2 regions of the Peribacillus sp. FSL H8-0477 genome follow, and region 2 is predicted to be linked to the other one. Evidence: predicted binding sites of a transcription regulator. Region 2 holds the regulator's gene; the other holds the start of a gene.
The links. The regulator LexA, encoded in region 2, represses DNA repair genes until DNA is damaged. The targets are predictions, from matches to a motif close to CGAACATATGTTCG.
Positions count from the first base shown of each region.

Region 1 (7,178 bases), on a different contig from region 2:
TGTCGGACAATTAACCCGATTTTTCACTCAACTAGCGGGAGAACTTGGCGTACCAGAGGAGTATTATTCTAAATTAATTGATTACCGCGGACCTGGCTCAGTGATTACTACAAGAGGGTTAAGTGCATGCGTTCGGGAAGGTGATGAGGTGCCAGGTCTGCCAGAATGGAGAGTCATTGAAACACTAGGACATGCGCAAAGTCATATTTCTCTTTTTCGTGAAAAGGATGGCGTATTAATTGGCGGAGATCATCTATTAGCCAAGATTTCACCCAATCCAATATTAGAACCTGCTCTTGAACCGGGGGCGGACCGTCCAAAGCCTCTGCTGCAATATAATGAAGCCTTGAAGAAACTGCTGAATATTCCAGTGTCCCTTGTTTACTCAGGGCATGGTGCTGAAATTACTCAGATTCCTGAAGTGATTCAATCACAGTTAAATCGTCAGCATGGCCGGGCTATGCAAGTAAAAGAAATGCTGACAAAATCACCTTTAACAGGACTTCAAGTTTGTATGCAGTTATTTCCAAAGGTCTATAAAAAGCAGTTTGGCCTGACTCTATCTGAAAGTGTTGCTCAATTGGATTATTTAGAAGACTTAGGTGAAATTAAACATGAGACTCATTCAGGCGTCATATATTATTCAGTTCGCTAATGAAATGATGAGGTGTATAAATGGGGAATTTACAAGATAAATGTGTAGTAATCACTGGGGCCTCCGGTGGAATTGGAATGGAAGTTGCTCGTCGTGCGGCAGCAAGAGGGGCCAAGGTAGTCTTGCTTGCTAGAAGTTTGGAAAAACTAGAACAGCTAAAGCAAGAACTGAGTATTCAATATAAACAGCAGGATTTTTATGCGTACAAACTTGATGTAGGTATCCCAAAAGATATTGAAGTGGTTTTTACAAAAATCCTTCAAGATGCAGGCAAAGTGGATGTACTCGTCAATAATGCAGGATTTGGCATGTTTAAACAGGCGGTTGATACGGAAATCCACGAAGCGGAAACGATGTTTAATGTAAATGTCATTGGTTTAATGGCCTGTACGAAAATGGTTCTTCCACCCATGCTGCAAAGAAATCAAGGACATATCATTAACATAGCGTCTCAAGCAGGAAAAATGGCGACGCCTAAATCTTCTTTGTATTCGGCAACAAAATTTGCTGTACTTGGCTATTCAAATGCACTGCGTATGGAAATGATGGAGACGAATATTCATGTTACGACCGTTAACCCAGGTCCTATTGAAACGAATTTCTTTGAGATTGCGGATGAGACGGGTTCGTATGTAAAAAATATAGCTAAATTTATGCTTAAGCCTGGGGATGTAGCAGAAAAAATTGTTGCGGCAATGCTTACTTCTAAACGTGAAATCAATCTACCAGGATATATGAATGCTGCCAGTAAATTTTATAATCTCTTTCCTAGAACGGCTGAGACGCTGGGAAAAGGCGCGTTTTTTAAAAAGTAACGGTAACTGTTTTGGTAAGAACTTAATGTTTTGTTTGTCCCTCTCTTTTGAAAAATGTGATATATTGGTAATAAGGTGATATCCAGGTTCAAAACAAGAGAGGGGGACGAAAGTGAAACGAGGAATACTTCTTTTGGTATCAATTTGCTTACTTCTACTTTCTGGCTGCCAGCCCTTTACATCTGAACAAAGTGCGGAAGCGATTGGTAAGGGCGAAGACGGGTTTATCACCAACATAGATCCAGAAGCAAATACGTTATTAATTAACAGCACCTATTACAAAATTACCGATCAAGCGCAAATAAAGGACTTGAATGGCGAAATTTTGGATTGGACTGACGTGCAAATTGGCATGAAGGTGAAGACATGGTATACCGGGGAATTGAATAAAGCATTTCCCAACAAGGGACAAGCAAAGCTTGTACTTGTGCTGACAGACGAATCGAGTCTGCGGGAAAGGGAAGCGGTTACCTCTGCCATCGACTATGTGAAAAAAAGTGAAAGTCAGCAGTTTATGGTATTGAAGCTGACTCATATTCCAGAAGAAGATATCTATGATATTGAATTGATGAAGCGTTCTAATCTTGATGAATCGTTCACGGTTATGGTTGACGGTGAGACAAAGGAAATACTAGATCAGCATTAAAAAACTTCCTCGTATAGGAAGTTTTTTTCTGTTCTTTAAAACTTTTCTCTCCTGCCGATGTCTAATGTGTATAGAGAGAAAAAGGGGGAAGTTTTATGAAAGACTTGGTTATGCGTGCAGTCGAAGGGGATGATGCAGCATTTACCGAACTGATGGATCGTCATAAAATCCAATTATATAAAATGGCTTATTCGTATTTACGAAATGAAGATGATGCGGTAGAAGCGCTTCAAGAAGTTACCTTTCGGGCCTATCGTGCATTGAAAAAAATAAAAAATCCAGATTTCTTTTCCACGTGGCTGATCCGAATTCTACTGAATTACTGTATGGACGTTCAAAAGAGCAAAAAACGGATGATCGTTGATATAGAAAAAATGGAACAGGCAGCTGTTTATCAGAATCATAAAAGTATTGAAATTGAGCAGGCGATGAAAGAGATGGAGACAAAGCAGCGCGAACTTCTTGAATTAAAGTATTTTCATGAGTTGAAAATTACGGAAATTGCTGAGCTTTGGCAGTGTCCAGAAGGAACGGTTAAAACCCGCCTGTATAAAGCATTGAAGATACTAAAAAGCAAGCTTGAAGCAAAGGGGGATGCATCAAATGTATGAAAAAGAAGAAGAGAGATTACGTACGATGAAAGAAGATTATGATGAACTGGACATCCCTGTCGAGCGCCTCGATGCTGCAATTCAAAGGGGAGTGATGAAAGCAAAGCAGCCTGCACATCCTAAGTGGAAGCCTTGGCTTATTTCTATCTCGATGGCAGCCATCCTCATTCTGTCACTTTTAACAGCTATTCGGGTTTCGCCTGCGGTTGCCAGTTACGTATCTATCCTGCCTGGAATGGATAAAATTATCGAACGAATCTCCACTGATAAAGGATTGATGGATGCGGTTAACCATAATTATATCCAAGAAATTGGGGTTACAGATGAATATGATGGACTTAAAATTACAGTTGATTCGATAATTGTTGATAAGCAGCAAATGAAGGTTTTTTATTCTTTTGAGGGTACACCAAGAAAAGAAGACCTCCAGATCATTCCCTCACTCCAAACAATGGACGGAAACGACCTTGAAGTATCTTCAGGATTTTCCACCATTAATTTAGAGGATGGTAAAGGTGATTCGGAAGTCACTTTTTATTTTGATGAACCTCAGCGCGAAAAAGAGTTAAAACTATTATTGACTCTGAAGCCTGAAAAACATGCCTTAATGTTTCCTTTAAAGCTCGATCCGGTTGCTTACGAAAAACAGAAGAAAAGCTATCCGGTTAATAAAACGATAGAAGTGGGTGGACAAAACATTACATTTAAGAACATAACCACCTATCCTCTCCGTACCGAGATTGAAGTTGAATTTGATCCTGATAATACGAAGAAGGTGTTTACTTTTGAAGATCTGAGGATTGTTAATGAACAGGGTGAAGTCTGGAGTGGAATTAAAAACGGAATAACCGCACATGGAGAGAATGATAAGAGGACTTTTTATCTTGAGAGCAATTACTTTCAAAATCCGGATCATTTATATCTTACTTTCAGTTCAATCCGCGCGCTAGACAAAGATCAGCTGCTGATTAAAATTGATCCAAAAACAGGGGTTCTGCTTCAGGGACCACCCGATCATGCGATGTATGATGTGAAGTTGACTAAGTCTGAGGTCATTTATAAAGTGAACATGGACAGTGAACTTCGCTACGAGCTTACTTCAAGAATTCGAAATGCTAAGGGTGAAGATATCTATGGCGGCTCGACAAGTACCTATTCTGAGGAAGGGGCAGATGTACATGAGGTGTCAATCAGATATGAACGTGAAAAGCTTGTGCCAGGGCCGATTATTTTAGAAATTTCTGATTACCCGATGGTTATTAAGAAAAATGTAAAATTAAAAATTAAATAAAAGAAAGGCTGCCGATGATTATCGGCAGCCTTTTGGTTGAACTTATAGTGTTTTTGCGCCTTTATAGGCTGCTTTCCAATATGAATTGTTCATTTTTGCAATGCTGACTCCTTTTGATGAAGCGGCACTGATAAATTCTCCGTTTCCAATAAAAATACCAACATGATTGACGCCGGTTTTATTGGAAGAAGTATCAAAGAAGACTAGGTCGCCTTTTGATGGAGAGGATACCTTTAATCCTGTGTTTTTATAAAGCGATGCTGATGTACGTGGCAGTGTAATTCCTTGTTTCTTGTACACATAATAGATCAGCCCAGAGCAATCAAATCCTGATGTCGTTGTACCGCCCCATTTATATGGAGTACCAAGTAGTGATTTCGCATTTTTAATTAGGGTTGTATTGTTAACGTTGTATACGCCAAGTGCTTTAAAAGTTGCTGGACCTGCAATTCCATCTGCAGTAAGTCCTTTTGCTTTTTGGAATTTCTTCACGGCGGATGTTGTGTAGCTGCCATAATAGGTTGTGAATGAACCACTGTATGTAAAGTAACCTTTTATTTTCAACAGCTCTTGAAGCTGGCGATTATCGTTGCTTGTTGTAGCCGGTTTAAGTGTTTTATCTCCGATATTTGCAAAAGCATGAATTGGTGTAAGCATTAAAGCGGAAGCAATGGCAGCTGAAGCTATCCATTTTTTCATGTTGTATTGTCCCCCTCGAGATCTCTATTTCTATTTAACTATGACTTTACTATATTACAATATTTTAATGGATAAATTGGTTACATTTTCATTACAAATAATAGGTAAAAGGACCAAGGTAATAAGTTCCTGTATTTTAGATATTATGGGCTTATAACCAGATTTTTTTCTTGTGTATCCGTCAAAACTACTTGATTTTAAAATATTGCTGGAAGGTAAAGAAAATTTTTCCTAAATAATATTATTTAAGAAGGTATCCGTAAAATGTTGAAGATTGTTATAAAATTTCTATTGAATACGAACGCATATTCGCTTAAGATAAGGATAGAATAAAAAGGCGAACGTATATTCTTGTTGAGGTGGAAAAAATGGTGGATTATGAAAAGATGCCAAAGCAGTCGATTATGTGCATTGATATGAAAAGCTTTTATGCAAGTTGTACGGCTGTCATGCTCGGGATTGATCCCTTGGATTGTCATTTGGCGATTGTAGGAGATAAGCAGCGTACGGGCAGTGTGGTGCTGGCTGCTTCCCCAAGGTTGAAAAAGGATTTTGGAATTAAGACGGGTTCACGGATGTTTGAGATTCCCAATGATCCGCGGATTCTGGTAGAAGAGCCTAAAATGGCGACCTATATGCGGATATCAACCGAAATTACCCGCTTGTTTCACCGGTATGTTCCAATGGAAGCCATTCATGTCTACAGTGTAGATGAAAGCTTTATTCGAGTTGACGGAGCCACTTCGCTATGGGGAGATGCTCGTACGATTGCTGCGAAGATTAAAGATGAAATTGAACGGGAATTTCAACTTTCCTGTGCAATCGGCATTGGACCAAATATGTTATTGGCAAAGCTATGTCTAGATTTGGATGCTAAGCATACAGGGATTGCCGAATGGACGTACGAGGATGTACCGTCAAAGCTTTGGCCTGTTTCGCCCCTTAATAAAATGTGGGGGATTGGCGGCAGGCTCCAGAAAACCCTAAACGGAATGGGAATCTTTACGGTCAAACAGCTTGCACACTACAGTCTGGAAATGCTTGAAAAAAAATTCGGCGTCATGGGAAATCAACTGTATTACCATGCTTGGGGAATTGATCTCTCGGAAATAGGAGCACCGATTATGGAAGGGCAGGTTAGTTTTGGCAAGAGTCAAATTTTACTGCGGGATTATAAGGAAGAGAGGGAAATCAAACAGGTGATTCTGGAAATATGCGAGGAAGTGGCGAGACGAGCACGTACACACTCAAAAGCCGGGCGAACGATTAGTCTTGGGATTGGGTATAGTCAAGATGAATTCGGCGGCGGTTTTCAGCGCTCGAGATCCATTGATGACCCGACAAATATCACCATGGACTTATATAGGGTCTGCCTGCAGCTGTTTAAAGAAAATTACTGTGGTAAAACGGTACGGAGTATTGCAGTTACGCTTTCTAGTATCGTTGATGATAATGAAATGCAACTTAGTTTATTCGATAAATCGCGCTGGAAAAAACGAGAGCTGGGCTATACGGTTGACCGAATTCGCTCGAAATACGGCTCAAAAGCGTTACTGCGGGCTGTGTCATATACAGATGCAGGAACGGCTGTATACCGAAGTAAACTGCTCGGCGGACATAAGGCATAAAAGGAGGAGGATACACCATGCTGAAAGATCGTGGACGAATGAAATGGACAGCAATGATGCTGCCAGAACACGTTACAATGCTCCGGGAATGGGCGCATGAAGACTCCTATGAAAGTGAACGGCTGCTTGACGAACAACAGCTCGAAGAAATGAATATGACAATGGGAGAAGCAATGGAAACGGGAAAGACCGTGACGATTACGTATTATGAGCAGCGGCGTTATCAGCTGCTGATTGGCACTATCCACTACTATAATGAAACACAGCAAAAACTGCATGTCATCGACTGTTTTGAGCAGCCTCACTACATTGCCCTCAACAGGATGGTTGATATTCGGTTTACAGATTAGCTGGAGCAGGCTGAAAAGTTAACAGTGAGGAATACTTCCTTTATACTTAAGAAATTACAGGAGGTATGCATATGAAAATTGAATGGACAGAATCAGCTATTGAAAAGATAACAGAGAAGATTGCCGATAGAGAAGGTTATCTTCTATTGAAATATGATACAGAAGGTAACGGATGTGTAATGAACGGAGTAACAGCCTTATGGCTCATGGATGAACTTGATGAAAAGGAAGACATAGAAATCTCAACGAATCTCATGCCGGTGTATGTAGAAAAATCAAAGATGATATTTATGGATGACGAGTTGAAAATTGATTTCGTACCAGCAGTTAACAGCTTTCAGCTTAAAAGTCCTAATCAAATGTTGAATCCGCGGTTAAGCTTTATGAATCGTACGAAATAATGTCAAAGAGCGCCGGCCAAGAATTAGGCACGGCGCTATATTACAATACATACTGATCAATAAATTGCGAAACAACTTTTTC
Region 1 is NZ_JBBODE010000001.1:1,002,858-1,010,035, reverse strand. It holds gene MHI18_RS05230 (MBL fold metallo-hydrolase) at 1-655, shown strand, start outside; gene MHI18_RS05225 (SDR family NAD(P)-dependent oxidoreductase) at 676-1,470, shown strand; gene MHI18_RS05220 (hypothetical protein) at 1,583-2,116, shown strand; gene MHI18_RS05215 (sigma-70 family RNA polymerase sigma factor) at 2,212-2,727, shown strand; gene MHI18_RS05210 (DUF4179 domain-containing protein) at 2,720-4,018, shown strand; gene MHI18_RS05205 (C40 family peptidase) at 4,061-4,717, opposite strand; gene MHI18_RS05200 (Y-family DNA polymerase) at 5,086-6,345, shown strand; gene MHI18_RS05195 (YolD-like family protein) at 6,363-6,695, shown strand; gene MHI18_RS05190 (iron-sulfur cluster biosynthesis family protein) at 6,767-7,096, shown strand; gene MHI18_RS05185 (alpha/beta hydrolase) at 7,137-7,178, opposite strand, start outside.
Region 1: the regulator LexA is predicted to act here: its motif matches at 5,016-5,029, upstream of MHI18_RS05200 (Y-family DNA polymerase).

Region 2 (7,178 bases):
ACTTAAACAATATAGTAAACAACCCAATCAGGTTCCCATCTTTATCGTAACGGGAGATGATGATTGGAACCATTTAAGCGAGCAAGAAGATTTACCAGAGGATGCGAACAAATATAATATGGAAGTGCAGGCGGTAAATCTATATCAAGCTCTTCACCGCTCAAATCTATACAACAAAGATTTTGAAAAGTGGGCGGATGTTCCAGGAAGTCCAGCAGAACTACGAATATTAAATGGAGGACATGGAATGTCAGTTTGGGCAGAGGGGTTTGAAAAGGGATTACAATATATGTTTAAAAATGGCTTAGGAAAAACTAAATAAGAAAAGTAACAGCCTTGACTTCCTCTCTCAAACCGTTTTTGATTAACGTAAAGGGGGGAAGATGAAATGCATAGCGTAACCATCATAGACAGCATTTTAACAGAATACAATACTCTATTTGTGAAAATAAAGGGATATGATTCGAACGGTAACCGACCCTTCGAAGGAGAAATAAAGTTTATCGGAGGAAGACCTTACGGGGATTTAGTCCATCACAAGAGATCAAGCCTGTCACCAGAGTGTCGAGACTATGTAATTGAAACATTAATGAGTAAATTCTTACGAGAAGAATTCTAAAAAGAGTAAGCATTAGAAAAGGTGAGAACTTCTAATGCTTACTCTTTTTAATTTATACAAGTACTCTAACGAAATTCTCTTATCATGGAGTAACCATTATATAAAGATTATAAAAATCTTTTAGTAGAAAAAAGTAAACAGAGTCCACAATGAAAAAATGAATAGATAGACCTGTTTTTTTATGGCTATTATAGATAGTAAAATAAGAAAATATAACTAAATTATATTTTCAGAATAATTATAGTCGACAATAACCGACAAGATATGGTATTATGATTTTGAAAGATCGTAATTCTATTGCTGGAATTGCTTTCTTTTTGTTCATGTGCAGCCTAACTCGCTCAAACGGGTTGGGCTGCATTTTTTTGTTAAAAAAATAAACCCTTTTTTAAGGGGTTTATCGAAAAACTTAGTCTTGTCGTGACCTTGCATACATTTTTGCTGCTCTTTTATCTGCTTTTTTTTCATTAACTACGAGTATCGCATGGATCACACCAGGTATCCATAGAAAGATACATAAAATTAAATTTAGAACGGCTTGTACAGGCTTACCTGACAATAAAACAGCAACAGGCGGTAAAAGAATGGCCAGTAAATACATCATTAAATGTTTCCTCCTATCCAATGTAACTAGATTTATTGGGATTGTGTATGCGTCAATTGTATCATAAAAGACCGTGGAAATTAGAGCGTATCAAAACTCCTTTTAATGGGAACGTGTCCCCATTTTGTGGGTCTTACGTCTAATAACATGAGTCTTTGGAAATAAATACTTGTAAACGCTTTAAAAAATAATAAAGCAAGGGAAATGATAAACATGAAAAATATAAAAAGACAATCTAATGTTGATGAAGGAAGTAACAACCATTCCTGTGTTAATTGTAAAAAATCCACAATTACCGCCCGATCATTGTATTGTATAGATCACTTTGAAGCATTTTTAGAAAAGGACAAAGTAACGGTGGGAAATTAGTTGTCGCCAGAAAGGGTTCGGACTGCTTCTACTAGATGAATGGAAATCCCCAATTTCTTGCTGAGATTGGGTTTTTTAATGTAGGAATTGACGATAGAGCTTAAAAGCTTGATTGGTAATAAAAGAATAAGGAGCTGATAACGAGCAGCAGGGATACATTTGAAAGCAGGCTTCGGAAATATTATGTGTTGAGTGAATATGGGGTGGAAATCTTTTTGCAGTTGAAAATGGAATGAATCAAAAACTCGAAAGAACTATATGTCTTATTAAAAGAGGATGATGAAGATGAATTTAATTGAGGTGTATATTCATGAAGTCGTTCGGAGGCTGCCTGAAAAAAAACGTCAATATATAGCCCTTGAATTATAGTCGACGATTGAAGATATGCTGCCCGAAGATTTCAGTGAAAAAGAGGGAAAGCAAGTTCTTGAAAATTTGGAGTCCAGTTATATTGGCCAGCGGGTACCCGACCAACCTAAGCATCTTATCGGCCCGCGCTATTATGATACGTATGTCACGGTATTAAAAATGATCGTGCCTATTGCCGCGATCTTTGCGATGATTTCGTTGATTGCCGTAATTTTTATGGGCTATCGAGAAGAGGAATCGATCCTCAGTACCTTTATAAATTTGTTTAGTTCATACTGATTTAAATTGCAGCTGCGATGCAGGTGCATTTTTTTGTGTTTCAGAAAGGTTGTCCACACAAAAAAGAGACATAAAGAATACTCTAAGATAGGGAGGTGTGGGATGGGGGATATTAAATGAATGAAGATATAAATAAAAAAAATAGGATCGTACAAAAAGAACTCATCATCCAGTTAAAAACCCTTATTGAACGAATTATCGCAGAACAAGAAAATATAGCAGCCCAATTAGATGTAGTAAAACAAGGAATTGAGCATATAATGGTCAGCCAACAAGAGCTACAAAATTTATTCAGCAGACAAATCCAAATAAACCATGATATTCATGCTGATAATAATAATATGATTTCTACACTCTTGAAAATTGTAGATTCTAACTCGAAGTCTAAAGCAAAATTAAAAGTAAAGACATTAGAGCTAGAAGAAAAGGTATTGCTTGGTATATTTGGTACTGGAGGATTGGCAGGAATAATTGCAGCAATTGTCAGTTTACTAAATAGCTGATTGAAAATAAAAGAAAGTAACATCTCCTAAATATGAATCTAGTTTATGTAATAGGATGATTTACATAAACTAGATTCTGAGATGGAGTTCTTAAAAAACTACATAAAAAAAGAGCAATTAAGCTCTCTTAGTGGATGGTTCTATATAAGCCGATTACTTTACCGAGCAGAGTAACATTGCGAAGAATAATCGGTTCCATACTCGAGTTTTCCGGTTGTAAACGGATATAGTCTTTTTCTTTAAAGAATCGTTTAACTGTTGCTTCATTTTCTTCTGTCATGGCAACGACAATATCTCCATTGTTTGCAGAACTTTGTTGTCTGACGATGACATAGTCCCCATCATGAATACCAGCTTCTATCATACTTTCTCCCATAATTTCAAGCATAAATACTTGATCATCATGCGCAACCATTGACTCTGGAAGTGGGAAATATTCTTCTATGTTCTCAATGGCTGTAATAGGCATACCAGCGGTTACTTTACCGAGTAAAGGAACATTAATAACATTGCTTTTAGGTATATTATTCATTTCTTCTTGACCGAGTATTTCTATGGCACGGGGCTTAGTTGGGTCTCTTCGGATTAATCCTTTACTTTCAAGACGGGAAAGATGACCATGAACCGTGGAACTGGATGCTAAACCTACAGCTTCTCCGATTTCTCTGACAGACGGCGGATATCCCTTGGAACGGACTTCATCTTTAATGAAATTTAAGATGTCTTGTTGGCGCTTTGATAGTTTAGTCATTTTGGCACCTCATTTGCTAATTTTTCTTACTATGATTATATCATGGCAAAATTAAAGATACAAACATAAGTTCTAATATCGCTTGACTAGAAACAAATGTTCGGTTTATAATCTAATTATAGCAAACGAACAAACATTCGCTTTTGGAGGGATTCTCATGAAGTCTTTATTTAAAAATTACACTTACACACTAGCCTTGGCTGGACTGGTAGCAATTATTTCATTATTATTTTCCTTAAATATAAATCCAGAAAAAATGGATGAATATCTTTCTGTGACATTAAAAGAAACCGATAACGTGTCGACAATTGTTGAACAATACAATACTGGGGAATTGACAAAGCGGCAATTCATTGATTGGATAGAAGAGAATAATAGAGTTTATGCCAATACACTGGAACCGGGAGATACAATTGTGATTCCTGTATCGCAAAACCATGAGGTTATAAAGGTTGCCAGCCGAGATTAACATAAGTATGTAAAGAAGTGTTTTTGTAGAAAAATGAAATATTTATAAAAGAGGTTGGATGTCAGCATGAAAGCAGTTATTTACTGCCGGGTGAGCACCGAAAAAGAAAGCCAAGAAACCTCCCTGGCAAGGCAAGAAGAAGAGTTAGTCAAGATGGCATCAAAATGGAATTTTGAAGTAGCGGCCATTATTAAAGAACAAGCAAGCGGGTATGACTTAGATCGGGATGGCATTTTTGAAATGCTCGATCTATTCAAATCTAAAAAAGCTGATACGCTGTTAATACAGGATGAGACTCGTTTAGGCCGCGGCAATGCGAAAATAGCGCTATTCCATGTAATAAATAAAGAATCAGTCAAAATTTTTTCAATGGCTCATGATGGGGAAATGGAATTGTCCGACTCGGATGCTATGGTCATTAAAATTGTAGGAATCGTGGAAGAATATCAAAGGAAGTTACATAATTTAAAAATTAAGCGCGGGATGCTGCGGGCAGTTGAAAAGGGGTATCGGCCACAGAAAAACCTTAGTAATAGAGGGAATATCGGTGGAAGAGAACGTAAAGAAGTACCTGTCGAGGAAATTGCTAAACTTCGTGCAAATGGTCTGACTTTTGAAGAAATTGCGGCGACACTGCGTGGATTTGGACATAAGGTTTCTAAGGCAACTGTGCATAGACGATTTCTGGAATTTGAAAAGCAGAAAGTAACCGAAACTGAATCGTAGAACTTGTTTTTTTATGTTTCTTTATATAACATGGCAGTATCATTTATATAAAGGAGTACAGTACAATTATGCTATCAAAAGAAAAAATGGCAAGGATTAATGAACTTTCAAGAAAGTCTAAAGATGCGGGTCTAACACAAGAAGAAGCCAAAGAGCAGACACAACTTAGAGGGGAATACCTTCAGACGTTTAGAAAGTCAATGGCAGATACCTTAGAGAATGTCACTGTGGTTGACCCTGAAGGTAATGACGTTACACCAGAAAAATTAAAAATGATAAAAGAAAATAAAAACAAACTTCATTGATTTACTGATTTAACTATTACTAAATTTAAGGGATAGAAATAAATCAGCTGTTAAGGGATTACATTTTGAATGTAATTCTTTTTTTAGTTCATTCTATATTAGAATAAGTTTTTGTGAAGATTTATAGGAAAGGTGAAATTCTTCATCATTTATTCACAATCCCCTTTGAAATCAAGGTAATATAGTTGTTTTTATTTAGTTTGCACTATAATATAAAGAGGAATATGAGAAAGAAAGGATGTTTACTTATGTCTAATTCTATAAATACGCTTTCAATTAACACAATCCGTACACTTTCTATTGATGCTATTGAAAAAGCTAATTCTGGTCATCCAGGGATGCCGATGGGCGCTGCACCAATGGCATATACACTATGGACCCAATTTATGAACCATAACCCGAAAAATCCAAATTGGTTTAACCGCGATCGCTTTGTATTGTCTGCTGGTCATGGTTCTATGCTTTTATACAGTCTATTACACTTAGCTGGATATGGATTAACGATTGATGATTTAAAAAGTTTCCGTCAATGGGACAGCTTAACACCTGGACATCCTGAGTTTGGTCACACAGCTGGTGTTGATGCAACAACAGGACCACTTGGTCAAGGGATTGCAATGGCAGTAGGTATGGCAATGGCTGAACGTCATTTGGCTGCTACTTATAACCGTGATTCATACAATGTTGTTGATCACTATACATATGGTATTTGTGGAGATGGGGACTTAATGGAAGGTGTTTCTGCTGAAGCAGCTTCACTTGCAGCTCACTTGCAACTAGGCCGTCTGGTAGTTCTATATGATTCAAATGATATTTCGTTAGATGGAGATCTTAATAAGTCTTTCAGTGAATCAGTTGAAGACCGTTTTAAAGCATACGGTTGGCAATACCTGCGTGTTGAGGATGGCAACGATCTTACTGCAATTGCTGAAGCGCTGGAAGCCTCTAAAACAGATGAAACACGTCCAACACTTATCGAAGTGAAGACGGTAATCGGTTATGGTTCGCCAAACCGTTCTGGTAAATCAGCAGTTCATGGTGCACCGCTTGGTTCGGATGAATTGAAACTCACTAAGGACGCTTACAAATGGACATTTGAAAAAGATTTCCATGTACCAGAAGAAGTTTATGAACACTTCAAAAAGGCTTGTGTTGAAGCTGGAAGCAACAAAGAAACTGAGTGGAATACACTTTTCAATGAATACAAAACTGCTTATCCAGAGCTTGCTCAGCAATTAGAGGGAGCCATTAACAACGAACTTCCTGAAGGTTGGGATAAAGACATTCCAGTTTATGAAGAAGGAAAAAGTCTTGCATCTCGTGCGTCAAGCGGAGAAGTGCTAAACGGCATTTCAAAAAACCTTCCTAGTTTGTTTGGTGGTTCAGCTGACTTAGCTGGATCAAATAATACGATGATTAAAGGTGCAGAAGACTTTACTCCTGCTGACTATGCGGGCCGAAATATCTGGTTTGGAGTTCGGGAATTTGCAATGGGTGCAGCTCTCAACGGAATGATGCTTCACGGCGGCGTACATGCTTTTGGCGGAACGTTCTTCGTGTTCTCAGACTATCTGCGTCCAGCTATTCGTCTTGCAGCTATTATGAAATTACCTGTAACGTATGTATTTACTCACGACAGCGTGGCAGTTGGTGAAGATGGTCCTACTCATGAACCGGTTGAACAATTAGCAGCATTACGTGCTATGCCGGATTTAGGTGTCATTCGTCCAGCAGATGGCAATGAAGTAGCGGCAGCATGGAGAACAGCTATTGAGTCAACTGATCGTCCTACAGCGCTTATCCTTACTCGTCAAAACCTTCCAACACTTAAAAATACGGCTGAATTGGCGTATGAGGGTGTTAGAAAAGGCGGTTACATCGTATCTGCTTCTAAAAAAGAACAAGCTGATGTACTTTTAATCGCTACTGGTTCTGAAGTTAATCTTGCTGTTTCAGCGCAAGCAAAATTAGCAGAAGAAAATATTGATGCTGCTGTTATCAGCATGCCATCATGGGATCGTTTTGAAGATCAGTCTAAAGAATACAGACAAAGTGTCATAAACCCAGCTGTTAAAAAACGTCTAGGTATTGAAATGGCTTCTCCATTCGGATGGGACCGTTATACAGGAGATGAAGGAGAAATTCTTGCCATTAATCGTTTTGGTGCATCTGCACCAGGTAACA
Region 2 is NZ_JBBODE010000002.1:1,631,299-1,638,476, forward strand. It holds gene MHI18_RS19675 (alpha/beta hydrolase) at 1-322, shown strand, start outside; gene MHI18_RS19680 (hypothetical protein) at 389-619, shown strand; gene MHI18_RS19685 (YqaE/Pmp3 family membrane protein) at 1,029-1,223, opposite strand; partial or broken gene MHI18_RS19690 (PadR family transcriptional regulator) at 1,715-1,891, shown strand; gene MHI18_RS19695 (hypothetical protein) at 2,028-2,240, shown strand; gene MHI18_RS19700 (hypothetical protein) at 2,357-2,743, shown strand; gene lexA (transcriptional repressor LexA) at 2,871-3,494, opposite strand; gene yneA (cell division suppressor protein YneA) at 3,652-3,963, shown strand; gene MHI18_RS19715 (YneB family resolvase-like protein) at 4,030-4,689, shown strand; gene MHI18_RS19720 (DUF896 domain-containing protein) at 4,758-4,994, shown strand; gene tkt (transketolase) at 5,243-7,178, shown strand, end outside.